One region of the Roseibium sp. AWQ4_290 genome, then DNA from elsewhere that is predicted to be linked to it. Evidence: predicted binding sites of a transcription regulator. Region 1 holds the regulator's gene; each other region holds the start of a gene.

Region 1 (3,208 bases):
CTTAATACGGGGTTAATGGCCGCAGAGGCCGCAATAAAAGGTGCGGGCAATGAGTTGGACAAACGAACGGGTTGAACTCCTCAAGAAACTTTGGGGTGACGGCTTGAGCGCAAGCCAGATCGCTGGCGAGCTTGGAGGCGTCACCCGGAATGCCGTGATCGGCAAGGTTCACCGGCTTGGCCTGTCCGGGCGGGCAAAGACCTCAAGCGCAAGCACCAAGCCCCGTCGGCCGCGCTCTGCAACCGCCAGCAACACCAACACCAGCTCAGCTCCGAAGAAGCCGGCCCAGCAGCCGCCGCAAACAATTGGGGCGACGGCGCTCAAGGCGGATACAGCCCCTGCGCCCGTTGCAGAGATCAAGCCAGAGCCGGTGGCCGAACTGGTGGTGCCGATCTCCCAGCGTGCCACGATCCTGACGCTGACCGAGCGCACCTGCAAATGGCCGATCGGCGACCCGGCGACGGACGACTTCTACTTCTGCGGCCGCCAGTCCGAAGCCGGTGTTCCCTATTGCACCCATCACTGCAAGATCGCCTACCAGCCGGTCGCTGACCGCCGCCGCGACCGCAAAGTGATTGCGAAGGCCGGCTGACGCCCCACCTTCTTTTAAACGAGAAAAGCCCGCCATTTTGGCGGGCTTTTCAGTTTGAAGCGTGCTTTTATTTTCCAGCCCCCTACTAGGCCCCATGCCAACCTCACCCAAAAGGTCCCTATTGGAGTGGGCAAGTTCACCGGCAAGGAGAGGCACGCAGACCGGCCTGTTGGCCGTTCAAGCGGCGCAACGCAGTCCGGCGGGCCGGAGCAGGCCACCGAGGCCGTGTTTGAGGACTGTTCAGCTGCGTCCCAAGTTTTGAACGATAAACCATATCGCCCTGCAACCTGCTCCTTGACGAACAGTCCCCAAACACGGTCAGATCGGTTCCTATCTATTGAGGTTGGTAGGAGCCACCTTAAGCTACGACACGAGAGCGTTCCGCCGTGTCGCGCGTCTTGGACGAAGCCGCACATCACCCTGTGACCCGTTCCTTGCGGAACGCTCTCATGTCACGGTCGAATAGGGTCCTGTTTGGTGAGGTTGATATCAGCCGACAGCTGAAAACTGATCGTTGAAGGCGTAGCCCGCGCCGCGGACCGTGCGGATCGGGTCCTTGGCCTTGCCCCTGTTGAGGGCTTTGCGCAGACGGCCCACATGCACATCAACCGTGCGCTCGTCCACATAGACATCATGACCCCAGACACCGTCCAGAAGCTGCTCGCGGGAAAACACCCGCCCAGGCGACGTCATCAGGAACTCCAGCAGGCGGAACTCGGTCGGGCCCAGGTGGATTTCCTTGGTATTGCGCCGGACCCGGTGGGTTTCCCGGTCCAGTTCAATATCGCCGGAACGCAACATCGTGGAGACCACTTCCGGGCTGGCCCGGCGTAGGATCGCACGGACCCGCGCCATCAGCTCCGGCACGGAGAACGGCTTGACCACATAGTCATCTGCCCCGGTCGACAGGCCGCGGATCCGCTCCGCTTCCTCGCCCCGCGCCGTCAGCATGATAACCGGCAGGCGCTCGGTGTCCTCGCGGGTGCGCAGGCGGCGGCACAGTTCAATGCCGGACAGGCCCGGCAGCATCCAGTCCAGAAGCAGCAGATCCGGCAGGCTTTCCCGCAGGCGGATTTCCGCCTCATCGCCTCGGACACAGGAATCCACCTGATATCCTTCCGCTTCCAGATTGTATCTCAAGAGAAGGCTGAGCGGTTCTTCGTCTTCAACGATGAGGACCTTCGGCATTCGTTCTTGCTCCGTCTAGGCGGCCGGCGCCCAGGCGCCGGCCGGAAATTGCGCACTGTTTTTTGCAGAGGTTTATGCGCTGGTCGTTTCGTCGAGCTTTTCCCGCTCTTCCGGCAGACGCTCGCCTGTGACCATGAAGAAGACATTCTCCGCAATATTGGTCGCGTGATCCCCGATCCGCTCGATGTTCTTGGCGCAGAACAGCAAATGGACACATTGGGTGATCACCCGCGGGTCTTCCATCATGTAGGTGAGCAATTCCCGGAAAAGGGAAGTATAGATCGCGTCGACTTCCGCGTCCCCTTCCTGCACCCGGCGCGCCGCCTCGGCATCGCGCCGCGTATAGGCGTCAAGCACCTGCTTGAGCTGGGACAGGGCCAGCTCGGTCATGTGCTCGACCCCGATGGCCAGCTTTTTGGACTGGAGATTGCTATCGATGGCAATCACACGCTTGGCCACGTTCTTGGCCAGGTCGCCCACCCGCTCCAGGTCATTGGCGATGCGGCTGGCGGCAGTGATCTCGCGCAGGTCCTGCCCCATGGGCTGGCGGCGGGCGATCATCTCGATCAGCTTCATCTCCACGTCCTGATGCAACCCATCCAGGCGTTCATCGCCGGAAATGGTAGCCTTGGCCAGATCAAGATCCTGGTTGACCAGCGCATGCACCGCATCCGCGAACGCCCGTTCTGCAAGGCCGCCCATCTCGGCGACTTTGCCGGCCATGGCAGTCAGTTCCTCGTCATAAGCCGAGACTGTATGTTCAGACATCCTGTGTCCCCTTCAGATTTCGCAAATACGCTTAGCCAAAGCGTCCGGTGATGTAATCCTGCGTGCGTTTGTCCTGCGGGTTGGTAAAGATGTCTTCTGTCTGACCTTCCTCAACCAGAATTCCCAGGTGGAAAAACGCGGTGCGCTGAGAGACACGGGCCGCCTGCTGCATGGAGTGGGTCACGATCACGATCGTGTAGTTTTCGCGCAGCTCGTCGATCAGTTCCTCAACCTTTGCCGTAGCAATGGGATCAAGTGCAGAACATGGTTCATCCATCAGGATCACTTCCGGGCTGACGGCAATTGCGCGCGCAATGCACAGACGCTGTTGCTGTCCGCCGGACATGCCTGTTCCCGGCTCATCCAGCCGGTTCTTGACTTCTTCCCAAAGGCCGGCCTTCTGCAGGCTCGAGGCCACGATATCGTCCAGTTCCGCCTTGTTGCGGGACAGGCCGTGGATCCGCGGACCATAGGCAATATTGTCGTAGATCGACTTCGGGAACGGGTTCGGCTTCTGGAACACCATGCCCACCTTGGCTCGCAGCTGCACCGGATCGACCTTCGGATCGTAAATGTCTTCGCCGTCAATCTTGATGGAGCCTTCGACACGACAGATATCTATGGTGTCGTTCATGCGATTCAAGGTGCGCAGGAAGGTCG
Region 2 (3,208 bases), on a different contig from region 1:
CCTGGCGGGGCGGGTCCAGCCGGGCAATCAGATGGTCCCGTCCCAGAAGATAATATTTACGCGTGAAATCATAGACATGGCGCTGATGGCGATAGACAGCGTCCATCAGCTTTGCCGTTTCAACCGCTCCCGTCATGCCTTGTCCCGTACCGCGTCTCAGCCGTTAAACACATAAAGGTGGAAACCACCATAGATGGAGGAGCGGTCCTGACGGCCAAGCTCCAGGCTTTCCTCTTCCTCATAGGTCCAGCGGTCCAGGATCTCGTCGGCCACACGGCCGGGCAGCAAGGTCGGCTCAGCAGCGGTGCGGAACACCACCCGTGCGCCCGGGCGGGCCGTGCGGGTGATTTCAGACCAGAGAGCGTTGAGCTGATGATCGGTCATCCAGTCCTGGGCATCGAGCAGCACATAAGCGTCCAGAGATCCCTCATCGACGGACTGGAGATGTTCGGTGAAGTTCCGGTTCAGAACCCGCACCCGACTGGCCCGTTCGCGGATCTCTTCAAAATGATCGCGCTTCAGATAGGGCGGCAGCGGGCCGGATTCCCCGGTGGTTTCTTGAGTCTTGGGCGCATAGCCCCGGCCAAAGGCCTGCCAGGCGAAATAGTTGTCCTTCATGGAAAAGTCGCAGGCGAGTTTCTCCAGCCGTTCCTTGAGCACCGCGGACATATTTCCGTCCGCATTGGCGGACACGAGCGCGTCATACTGCGCTGGCGGAATGCCGAGGCCATAAAGAGACATTTTCTTTGACGTCGCCCAGCGCACCAGGCGCTTGTCGAAGAGCGGCGCCAAGGCGCTGTCGAAGAAGCTGCGCTGTTCTTCCAGGGACCGGGTCTTGACCATATGTTTCGGATCGATCCCGTAAAGGCGGGCGACCAGATGGCCAACCCCGATGCAATAGCCGAGCAGTCCGTGATGGTAGAGATCGCGGGAGAACAGGGTGATGCGCTTGCGGCCCCAATTGGCCAGATCCCGGCCTTCCCAGTAGGCAATCGTCTCTGGATCGAGATTGTCTTTCAAAAACCGGTTATAGGCGGCCACATTGGCCTTTTCATCGGCTTCACCGAAGAACCGGTAGAAGGTTTCGTAATTGGGGAAGTGCTTGGCAGCGGCCAGTTTGAGGCGGCCCAGCGCCACATGGGCCCGGTTCAGGTCAACGGCGGTGATCTCGGCCGGGTTGGCGGTGAGATAGGACATCACATTGCAGCCGCCGGACGCGATCGCAATCATTTTGGACTCGGGTGTCAGCCGCAAGGCCCGCATGTCCACATCCGGATCTTCCCAGATCTGCGGATAGACAAGCCCCTTGAAAGCGAAGGTGAAGAGGCGCTCCAAGATCCCTTCCCGGGATGTTGCCTCCGAACGGTGCACCGCATTCTTGAGACGTTTCTTCGAAGCTGTGAGCGTGCTCTGCGCCATTACTTTCTCCCGAGTCATCGCGCGACTGAATTGCCCTGCGATACGGCAAGCAGACGACAATTTGGTGACGCTGACAGGAAAAACTGCGCTTATCCGGATAATAAAAACCCCCGCAAGTTGCGGGGGCTGTTCGTGCTGCGGACGGGTCCGGTCCTTTAGCGGGTAATGACCACGAAATCCGTGCCCAGTCCCGTATTGCGCTTGTAACTGCGGTCAGTCACCGTCAGCGATGTGCCGGGGGTCAGCATCCGGGACAGGTCAACCGCCACTTTTGCGGAGATCTCAAGCCGGTTCAAAACGTCCTCGGCTGTGCCGCCGCGCTCCCCTTCCGCCGACACCGCAATCCACTCGACTGTTGTATCGCCCTGCTCAAAGCCAAGCGCGGTGAAGACATGGGTGCCGATTTCCTGATCGATGTCCTTGATGGTGACTGGAGCGGAATAAATGTCCCGGAACTTCCGGCGCACACGCAGCATCGCGTTTTGAGGCTTTTCATAGCCGGCTTCGGCAAAAAGGCGCGCGGTCAGCCCATCTGTGATGTTGCCGGTGACCGGCAGCTCGGCACCTTCCTGATAAAGGCGGATGGCAGCCCGGGTCTTGCGGCCCGCAACACCGTCCACTGGACCGGCCTCATAGCCGAGCTTGTTCAACAGCCGCTGCAGCACCTTCACCTTGTTGGGCGGCTTTTGCGGCGTAATGATCATTCGCAGCGGACGGTCGAAATGGGGATTGTCCGGCTGGGCAACTGTCAGCGGCGCCTGGAGCGCGGCCGGGCGGATGGCCCCGCGCAGGGCCGGGTCCGACTCAATTGTCTTGCCGGACAGGCTCGCCACCTCCGTGGCTGGCGCATAGGGCTGAGGCAATGCGGGGCTGCGCACACTTTGCGGCGCCGCCTCGCCCTTTGTCACAACCACCTGCACGCCCCGCTCCGTCATGGAATAGAGCGACTTGGCAAAGGGGCGCGGCAGACGGATGCAGCCATGGGAGGCCGGATAGCCGGGCAGTTTGCCCACATGAAGCGCCACACCCGACCAGGTCAGGCGCTGCATGAACGGCATCGGCGCATTGTCATAGAGATTGGAGAAATGCTTGCGGCGCTTTTCCAGGATCGAAAACACCCCGGTCGGCGTACTGTGACCGCGCTTGCCGGAGGAAATCGGCGACACTTCAATCAGATCCAGTCCCCGGTACACCCGGATGTTCTGCTCTTTCAGCGACACCAGCATATGAAGCGGCGCTTCGGGCGCTTGCTCGGCGCCAGTCTCAGGCGCTGTATCGCGCGCCGAAGCAGCGGTGACAACGGCCATGGACATGGCCGCGGCGGTGAAAAGCCGGCCAGCCGGACCGGTGCGCAATATATGAAACATTCCAAACAACATCCCGGAGCTCCCCAACGCAAAACCCAAAAGCTCAACGAAAACCCTTTACCCAAGGGAACTATGACCTGTAACGATTTGAGATCAGGTTAGGAAACACGGTTACCCATTTGTTTCCAGACCTGACCGCCCATCCAGCTTGACATCCTAGCCAGCCGGCCACTGTCATTCACATCACAAATTGTTTGGAACCGTCACAACACGCCCGACGATCCAGCATGCCGAGCCCCGTAGGCGGATCGCACCCCGTCTTCTGACTTTGAAAACGCTACGTCAGGTTACTTTTTGGACACACCATCTTGAAAAATCACCGCTTCGCCTTCGGACGGGGCCGTCAGCTCGCCCTCCCACATCACCTGATGACCGCGCACAATCGTGCCCACGGGCCAGCCGGTAACGTCCTTGCCGTCATA
Region 3 (3,208 bases), on a different contig from region 1:
GCCACCTGCGCAAGGACGGGCCGAGACTGGCGGGTAGAACAGCACACTCGGTGATCATGACGGCAGATTATAGCGTGTCGCGATAAAGCGGTTTTGCCTTTCGCTGCCTGAAATCAGAAATTTCAACGCAAAAGACAAAACGGTTTGAAACCATTTGAACACGACACGCACCAGATCAACCACAGTGAAACCGGAGCCGGTTGTGCAAGGGAAAGATGCGGAGTGCCGGGAGCACGGCTTATTTGAACGCCCGGCTGGACACTTGAATGGAATTGCCATCCGGGTCCTTGGCATTGGCAAAGACATATCCATCAGCCTTGTGTAAAGACCCGAAGGTCAGCCCGTTCTGTCCGGCTGTCTCGCAAAAGGCTGCGACATCGCAGACGTCGAAGACGAGCTTGACAGCAGTTTGCCCAAGTTTCTGTGATTTGGCAGCCTTGTGCAGCAACAGCCGCGCACTGCCCCCGGGCGGGGGAACCAGTTCCGTCAGCCGGTCTTCCGGATCAGACTGCCTCTCGTAGCCAAAGTGCCGGCAATAAAAGGCGACACTCAGATCCGGGTCACGTACATAAAGGATCAGGCGGGTGAGGGGAGCCATCGGCTGAACACTCCGGCGAGAGGGAGCCGGTAAAACAGACAGCCGGCTCGGGGGCCGTCTGCTACCGGTATTTTTCGATAAAAGCATCAATCGTCAGGTTGCGGAAGTCCGGCAGGCGTTCTTTCAGCTGATCGTGGCTCCAGTCCCACCAACAGATTTCCATAAGGGCCTCTTCCTGGGCTTCGCTGAAGCGGCGCTTGATCGGCTTGGCGGCGACCCCGCCGACCACAGTATAGGGCGCCACATCCTTGGAGACGACCGCCCCGGCCGCAACAATTGCCCCGGTGCCGATGGTGACACCGGCCAGCACCGTCACATTGTGCCCGATCCACACATCATGACCGAGGGTTACCCAGTCATCCTTGCGCCACTGGAAGAAGTCTGCGTCGTCTTCGCCCAGGCCATAGGCCGCCGCCCGGTAGGTGAAATGGTGCTGTGAGGCGCGCCAGGTGGCGTGGTTGCCGGGATTGAGGCGCACCCGGCGGGCAATGGAGCAGAATTTGCCGATGGTGCTCCAGACCACGTCCCCCTCCTGAACGATATAGGAATAATTACCCATCTGGCTTTCGCGCATCTGGGTGTGGGCTCCGACTTCTGTCCAGGCCCCGATCTCGCAATTGAGCACCTTGGCGTCCGGGTGAATCGTCGGGGCTTCGGAGAGGGCCTGTTTTTGCGTGGGGGCGGACATCGGGACTCCATCTGGATTTTTGGGGGAGGGACTTGAACCGGGACCGGGTTTTAGCCTGCGGGCGGGTGGTCTGGGTGACGGTTTGATGACGTTTTTGTAACGCGGCGGCACTCCTTTTGCGGGAGTGGTGTCAATGCCAAAACTCTTGAATGTAATGCTCTGGAAATTTTTCCAGATGCGGTGCCTGAATTTCAGGCAAGTCCGGCACCGGATGTGACACCGTAAAAAGGCTGTCAACGCGACGTTCTTCCGCTGTCTTCGCACGGTTCGCCAAAGATCAAGCTCAAGATGTCACCGAAGTGACATAAATCTTTGACCTTAAAGTCAAAAACATGTCATGCAATTGTAATCCTGAAATGGCTCTTGTCGCCCTGCATTTCAACACTCATGGGGCAGGGCTCGCGTGATTCAGTTTCAGGATGTGACCAAGACCTTCGGGGCCCGGACTGCGGTGCACAAGGTGAGTTTCACCATCGACCAGCCGCAGATGGTGGGCATCATTGGCCGCTCTGGTGCGGGCAAGTCCACCCTCTTGCGCATGATCAACCGGCTCACCCCGGCCACATCCGGGCAGATCCTCTTTGAGGGGCGGGACATTTTGAGCCTGAAAGGCGGGATGATGCGCCGCTGGCAGCGCGACTGCGCCATGGTTTTCCAGCAGTTCAATCTGGTGCCCCGGCTCGACGTGGTCACCAATGTGATGCTCGGCCGGTTGAACATGCACGGAACGCTTCCCTCCCTGTTGAAACTGTTTTCCCGGGAAGAGCGGGCGCTGGCGCTGATCAATCTGGACCGTCTCGGCATTGCCCAGGAAGCGACCAAACGGGCCGAGGAACTGTCCGGCGGCCAGCAGCAACGCGTGGCGATTGCCCGGGCGCTGATGCAGGACCCGCATATGATCCTGGCCGATGAGCCGATTGCCTCGCTCGATCCCATGAATGCGAAGATTGTCATGGACGCGCTGCGCGAAATCCATGAGCGCGACAACAAGGTGGTGATCTGCAACCTGCACACGCTCGACACGGCGCGCACCTATTGCGACCGGGTTATCGGCATGCGCGACGGGCACATGGTGTTCGATGGCCCGCCGGAAGAGCTGACCACTGATGCGGCCCGCGAAATCTACGGGGCCGACGAAAGTTTCAACGAGGCCGCGACCTCAACTGCAATCGACGCCGGCGGGACCGGCGCAACGCAATCCGCCGGAGCGATGACCCCGGCGGCCGCAACGGTTTGATCCGCTTGCTCATCCTCTCAAATGTCATCCGAAACAGACCCTCTTGGAGTGTCAATTCATGAAGATCTTTTCCAAAATCGTTGCGGCTGCCGCCGTCAGCGTGTTCGCCCTGAACGCCGTCAATGTGTCCGTTGCCAACGCCGCAGACATCGAGGAATTCCGTATCGGTATCCTGGGCGGTGAAAACGAGGCGGACCGCCTGCGCAGCAACGAGTGCCTGGCCAAGCGTTTTGAAAAACTGCTCGGTGTTCCGGTCAAACTGTTCCCGGCTGCTGATTATGCCGGCACGCTGGAAGGCCTGAAGGGCGGCAACCTGGACTATGCCGAGCTGGGCGCGTCCGGCTATTCATCTCTTTACCTGGCCGACCCGAACCTGGTCGAGCCGATCGTGACCACCGAGCAGGTTGACGGGTCCACCGGCTACCACTCCATCATGGTTGCCCTTGCCGACAGCAACATCGAAAGCCTCGATGACATGAAAGGCAAGAAGCTGGGCTATGCCGATCCGAATTCCACGTCCGGTTACCTGGTTCCGTCCGTGTCCTTCGAAAAAATGGGCATCGACCCGGACACCTATTTCAGCTCCACACAGTTCTCCGGTGGCCACGAGCAGAACGTCCTGGCTGTCCTGAACGGTGACGTGGACGGTGGCGTGACCTGGTCTTCCGGTGTGGGCGACTGGGAC
Region 4 (3,208 bases), on a different contig from region 1:
TCCTTGGGAAGTTCCGCGCGCCACAGGTGGCTGGACTTGGTGGTCAGCATCCAGTTCTGGAACGGACCGGCAATGCCTGTCCATTCAGTGCCGCGCCAGGTGCGGTAGCCGGCAGTTTCGTCGCCGCCGGAGGTGCTGCGGATCGCCTGACGGCCATTGGTAGACTGCTTGGCCAGCGCCAGCGGATCGGCAAACGTGGGACCGTCATTGGGAGCTTCCCCTTCACCCTTCTGGGTGCGGACCGCCTCGGTGGCCGCGCCGCCATTGAGGGAGAAGGAAACCTTGCTGTCCTTCGAGCCGTTCCAGACATTGACCGCCACATAGGTGGTGCCGCTTAGATCCGCCTTGGTCAGCATGTCCATGTCGCCCAGGTCGTTGATCGTCACGGGTGGTGTAATATCGCTCGGGACGTCATAGAGCTCGGTGTAGCCAACCAGCTTTTCCGCCCATTCGCGGAAGTGGGGCGAGTTGAAAGCCACGTGCATCTGGTCCTGCTGCGTGCCCTCAAAGGTCCTGTAGGTGTCGACATAGTCGGCGCCTGAGAAATCCAGAATGTAATAGCCGCGCGGCGCGCCGAGGCGCTGGGTGCTGTGGGGCACGCCGGAATTGTTCAGATCCCCGGCCCACCAGGAGCCGGAGACGGCGCCGGTCACGATTTGGTGGAACTTGGCAGGGCCCGTGTTTGTGGCCTCTTTCCAGCCCTCGAAATATTCGCCGGGCAGGATCTGCTCCGTCGTGTGGGTGTGGCCGGAAAGGCCAAGGGCGGGCCGGTCCCCGATCAGCTCATAAAGCTTGTCGAGGTTGTCCACCTGGTGTTTTTGGGCATTCGCATCCGTGTAGGTGACGAAGGGAATATGCGCGTTGACGACGATGAGCTTGGTTTCCGGCACATGGGCCAGATCGTTTTTCAGCCATTCCAGCTGGCGCTCGGAGATGACGCCGTTATAGGACGGTTTTGCGGACAGATCGCAGAACGCGTGGGCATCCACACCGTTACACGGGTAGCGCACGTCATCGAGAACGACGAAATGCACCTGACCGATGTCGAAGGAATAGTATTCCGGGCCGAATTCGCGGCGGAAGGTGTCGAAGCTGTCAGCATCGCTCTTGGCATCGAAATCGAGGTCATGGTTGCCGGCAACGTAATATTGCGGCACACCGCCGGCGGCGATGATCTTCTTGAAGCGCGGATAAAGGGAGAGGTCGTCCCCCATCACGTCGCCTTCGAACAGCAGGCATTCTGTTTTTGAATTGTCCCGGTTGGTCAGCAATGTGCCGACCGTCTGGCGCACATAGCCAATTTCCTGATTGGTGTAGGGCTGGGTGTCGCCGAAGACGAGGCATTGGAAATCATCGCCGGTCTTGTCCTCGATCAGCGGAAAATTGACAGAGGCGGGCATCGGGCCGGTCGCTTCAATGCCGCCGAAGCGCAGATCCGGCGATCCGGCCACCTTGTGGATGTAGTTGAACTGGGGAACCATGTCCTGATTGAGCGGAGGCGCATATCCGGCCGGCTTGGTGATGAAAAGGTTCATGTCGTCATAAACCGGCAAGGCGTAAGAGCCGTCTTTGCCGGTTACGGCAACTTCGCGGCCGTTGGACACCAGGACGCCGGGGACGCCGGCTTCGCCGTCATCCAGCTTGGAATTGCGGTTGGCATCGACAAAGACCTTGCCGGTGGCCGTGTCCGCAGGCTGCGTGCCGCTTTCTGCATCAACGGTTCCGATATAGGTTGCGTCTTTGGCGAGCGCGCCGGACAGGGCCGCGCCGAAAGCAAAAGGGCTTGTGCCTGCAAGAAGCAGGGTGACAGTCAGATTCTTCATGAACGCCTCCAGGGATTGGCCATGGAACAGAGCTTGAGAGACACCTCTATGGGACAGTGCCATGGGATCAGCCGGGGCCCAGAGTGGCGGGCCTGAGTGACGCTGGATTGTCCGTAACGTTAAACTTTTGTCTCGGTCATCCGGCGCGGGCTGTCACACTGTCTGCGAACTGTCATAGAGCAAGGCGTGCCAGAGGCAGTTCTTTGGTCGTCCGCGCGGGAGCGGCGGCAGCGTTTCTTTCCTGCGCACTCTCCTGACAGGCAGGTGTCAGGAGGGCTTTGTTACAGTCGGCTCCGTTGCATTTTCCAAGGAGACTGACATGACGTTCAAACCTGACCATTTCACCATCTGGACGGAGATTCCTGTGTCCGATCTGGAGAAGGCCATGCGCTTTTACAATGAGGTTTTTCAGACCGAGCTTGTGCTGGAGACCGGTGGCCCGAATGATTTTGCCATGTTTCCGGTTCAAGGCGAAGGCCGGGCTGGGCACCTTTACCCCGGCACGCCTGCGCCCAGGGGAACGGGGCCGACCATCCATCTGGCCTGTCCCGACACGCTGGAAGAGACAATGGAACGCTTAGCGAAAGCGGGCGGCGAGGTAATATCGGATCCGATTGCCATTCCGGTCGGCCGATTCGCCTATTGCCTTGATCCGGACGGCAATTCCATTGGGCTGTTTGCCGAATAGAGCAAATCGCGTTCGATCGGATCTGTCTTTCGCGGCTTGAAATCAGGGATTTCAACGCAAAAGACAAGCAGTTTGCATCCGGATGAACGCGACACGCTCTTGGACCGGCCGCGCAAGGACGAGACGCATGAAGAACCTTTTGAAACCCTTCTGATGGGATTGGCTGCATGAGACGCGCCGACCGCCTTTTCCAGATCGTGCAATATCTGCGCGGTGGCCGTCTTGTGCGCGCCCGGCAATTGTCCGAATGGCTGGAGGTCTCCGAACGCACGATCTACCGTGATATCGCAGATCTGCAGGCCTCCGGCGTCCCCATCGAGGGGGCGGCCGGGGTCGGCTATATCCTGCGCGATGGCTATGACCTGCCGCCGCTTATGTTCACTCGGGACGAAATCGTCGCCCTTCTTGCGGGGGCCCGCATCATCCGCGCCTGGGGCGGCGCTGCCATGGCCCGGGCCGCCGAAGAGGCCATGATCAAGATCGATGCGGTGCTGCCTGAAAAGACGCGGGTGCGCCAGAGCGAGGTTGAAATCCACGCCTTCGCACCGGAAATGACGCCTCAGGTCCGGGACCATATCGATTTTCTGGAAGCGGCTGCCGATGGGCGCAAGCGGCTTGCCATCGTCTACCGGGATGGCAAGGGCGAGCCGTCCCAGCGGATCATCCGGCCGCTGGGCCTGTGGTTCTGGGGCAAGGT

Evidence for each region. Region 1 encodes PhoB, which activates phosphate uptake and scavenging genes when phosphate is short. Its sites were predicted from a motif close to TGTCATNNANCTGTCAT; they were not measured.
Region 2: the regulator PhoB is predicted to act here: its motif matches at 1,473-1,489, upstream of ACXAH0_RS15105 (BtaA family protein).
Region 3: the regulator PhoB is predicted to act here: its motif matches at 1,361-1,377, upstream of ACXAH0_RS21375 (DapH/DapD/GlmU-related protein).
Region 4: the regulator PhoB is predicted to act here: its motif matches at 1,983-1,999, upstream of ACXAH0_RS07650 (calcineurin-like phosphoesterase C-terminal domain-containing protein).

What each region holds. Positions count from the first base shown of each region.
Region 1 is NZ_JBSWYG010000030.1:21,556-24,763, reverse strand. It holds gene ACXAH0_RS23260 (GcrA family cell cycle regulator) at 50-592, shown strand; gene phoB (phosphate regulon transcriptional regulator PhoB) at 1,082-1,780, opposite strand; gene phoU (phosphate signaling complex protein PhoU) at 1,853-2,548, opposite strand; gene pstB (phosphate ABC transporter ATP-binding protein PstB) at 2,580-3,208, opposite strand, start outside.
Region 2 is NZ_JBSWYG010000014.1:34,702-37,909, forward strand. It holds gene ACXAH0_RS15100 (SAM-dependent methyltransferase) at 1-136, opposite strand, end outside; gene ACXAH0_RS15105 (BtaA family protein) at 157-1,419, opposite strand; gene ACXAH0_RS15110 (L,D-transpeptidase) at 1,575-2,786, opposite strand; gene ACXAH0_RS15115 (dihydroorotase) at 3,074-3,208, opposite strand, start outside.
Region 3 is NZ_JBSWYG010000024.1:61,951-65,158, reverse strand. It holds gene ACXAH0_RS21385 (helix-turn-helix domain-containing protein) at 1-58, opposite strand, end outside; gene ACXAH0_RS21380 (VOC family protein) at 239-598, opposite strand; gene ACXAH0_RS21375 (DapH/DapD/GlmU-related protein) at 660-1,286, opposite strand; gene phnC (phosphonate ABC transporter ATP-binding protein) at 1,690-2,523, shown strand; gene phnD (phosphonate ABC transporter substrate-binding protein) at 2,582-3,208, shown strand, end outside.
Region 4 is NZ_JBSWYG010000006.1:41,764-44,971, forward strand. It holds gene ACXAH0_RS07650 (calcineurin-like phosphoesterase C-terminal domain-containing protein) at 1-1,823, opposite strand, end outside; gene ACXAH0_RS07655 (VOC family protein) at 2,143-2,511, shown strand; gene ACXAH0_RS07660 (helix-turn-helix transcriptional regulator) at 2,679-3,208, shown strand, end outside.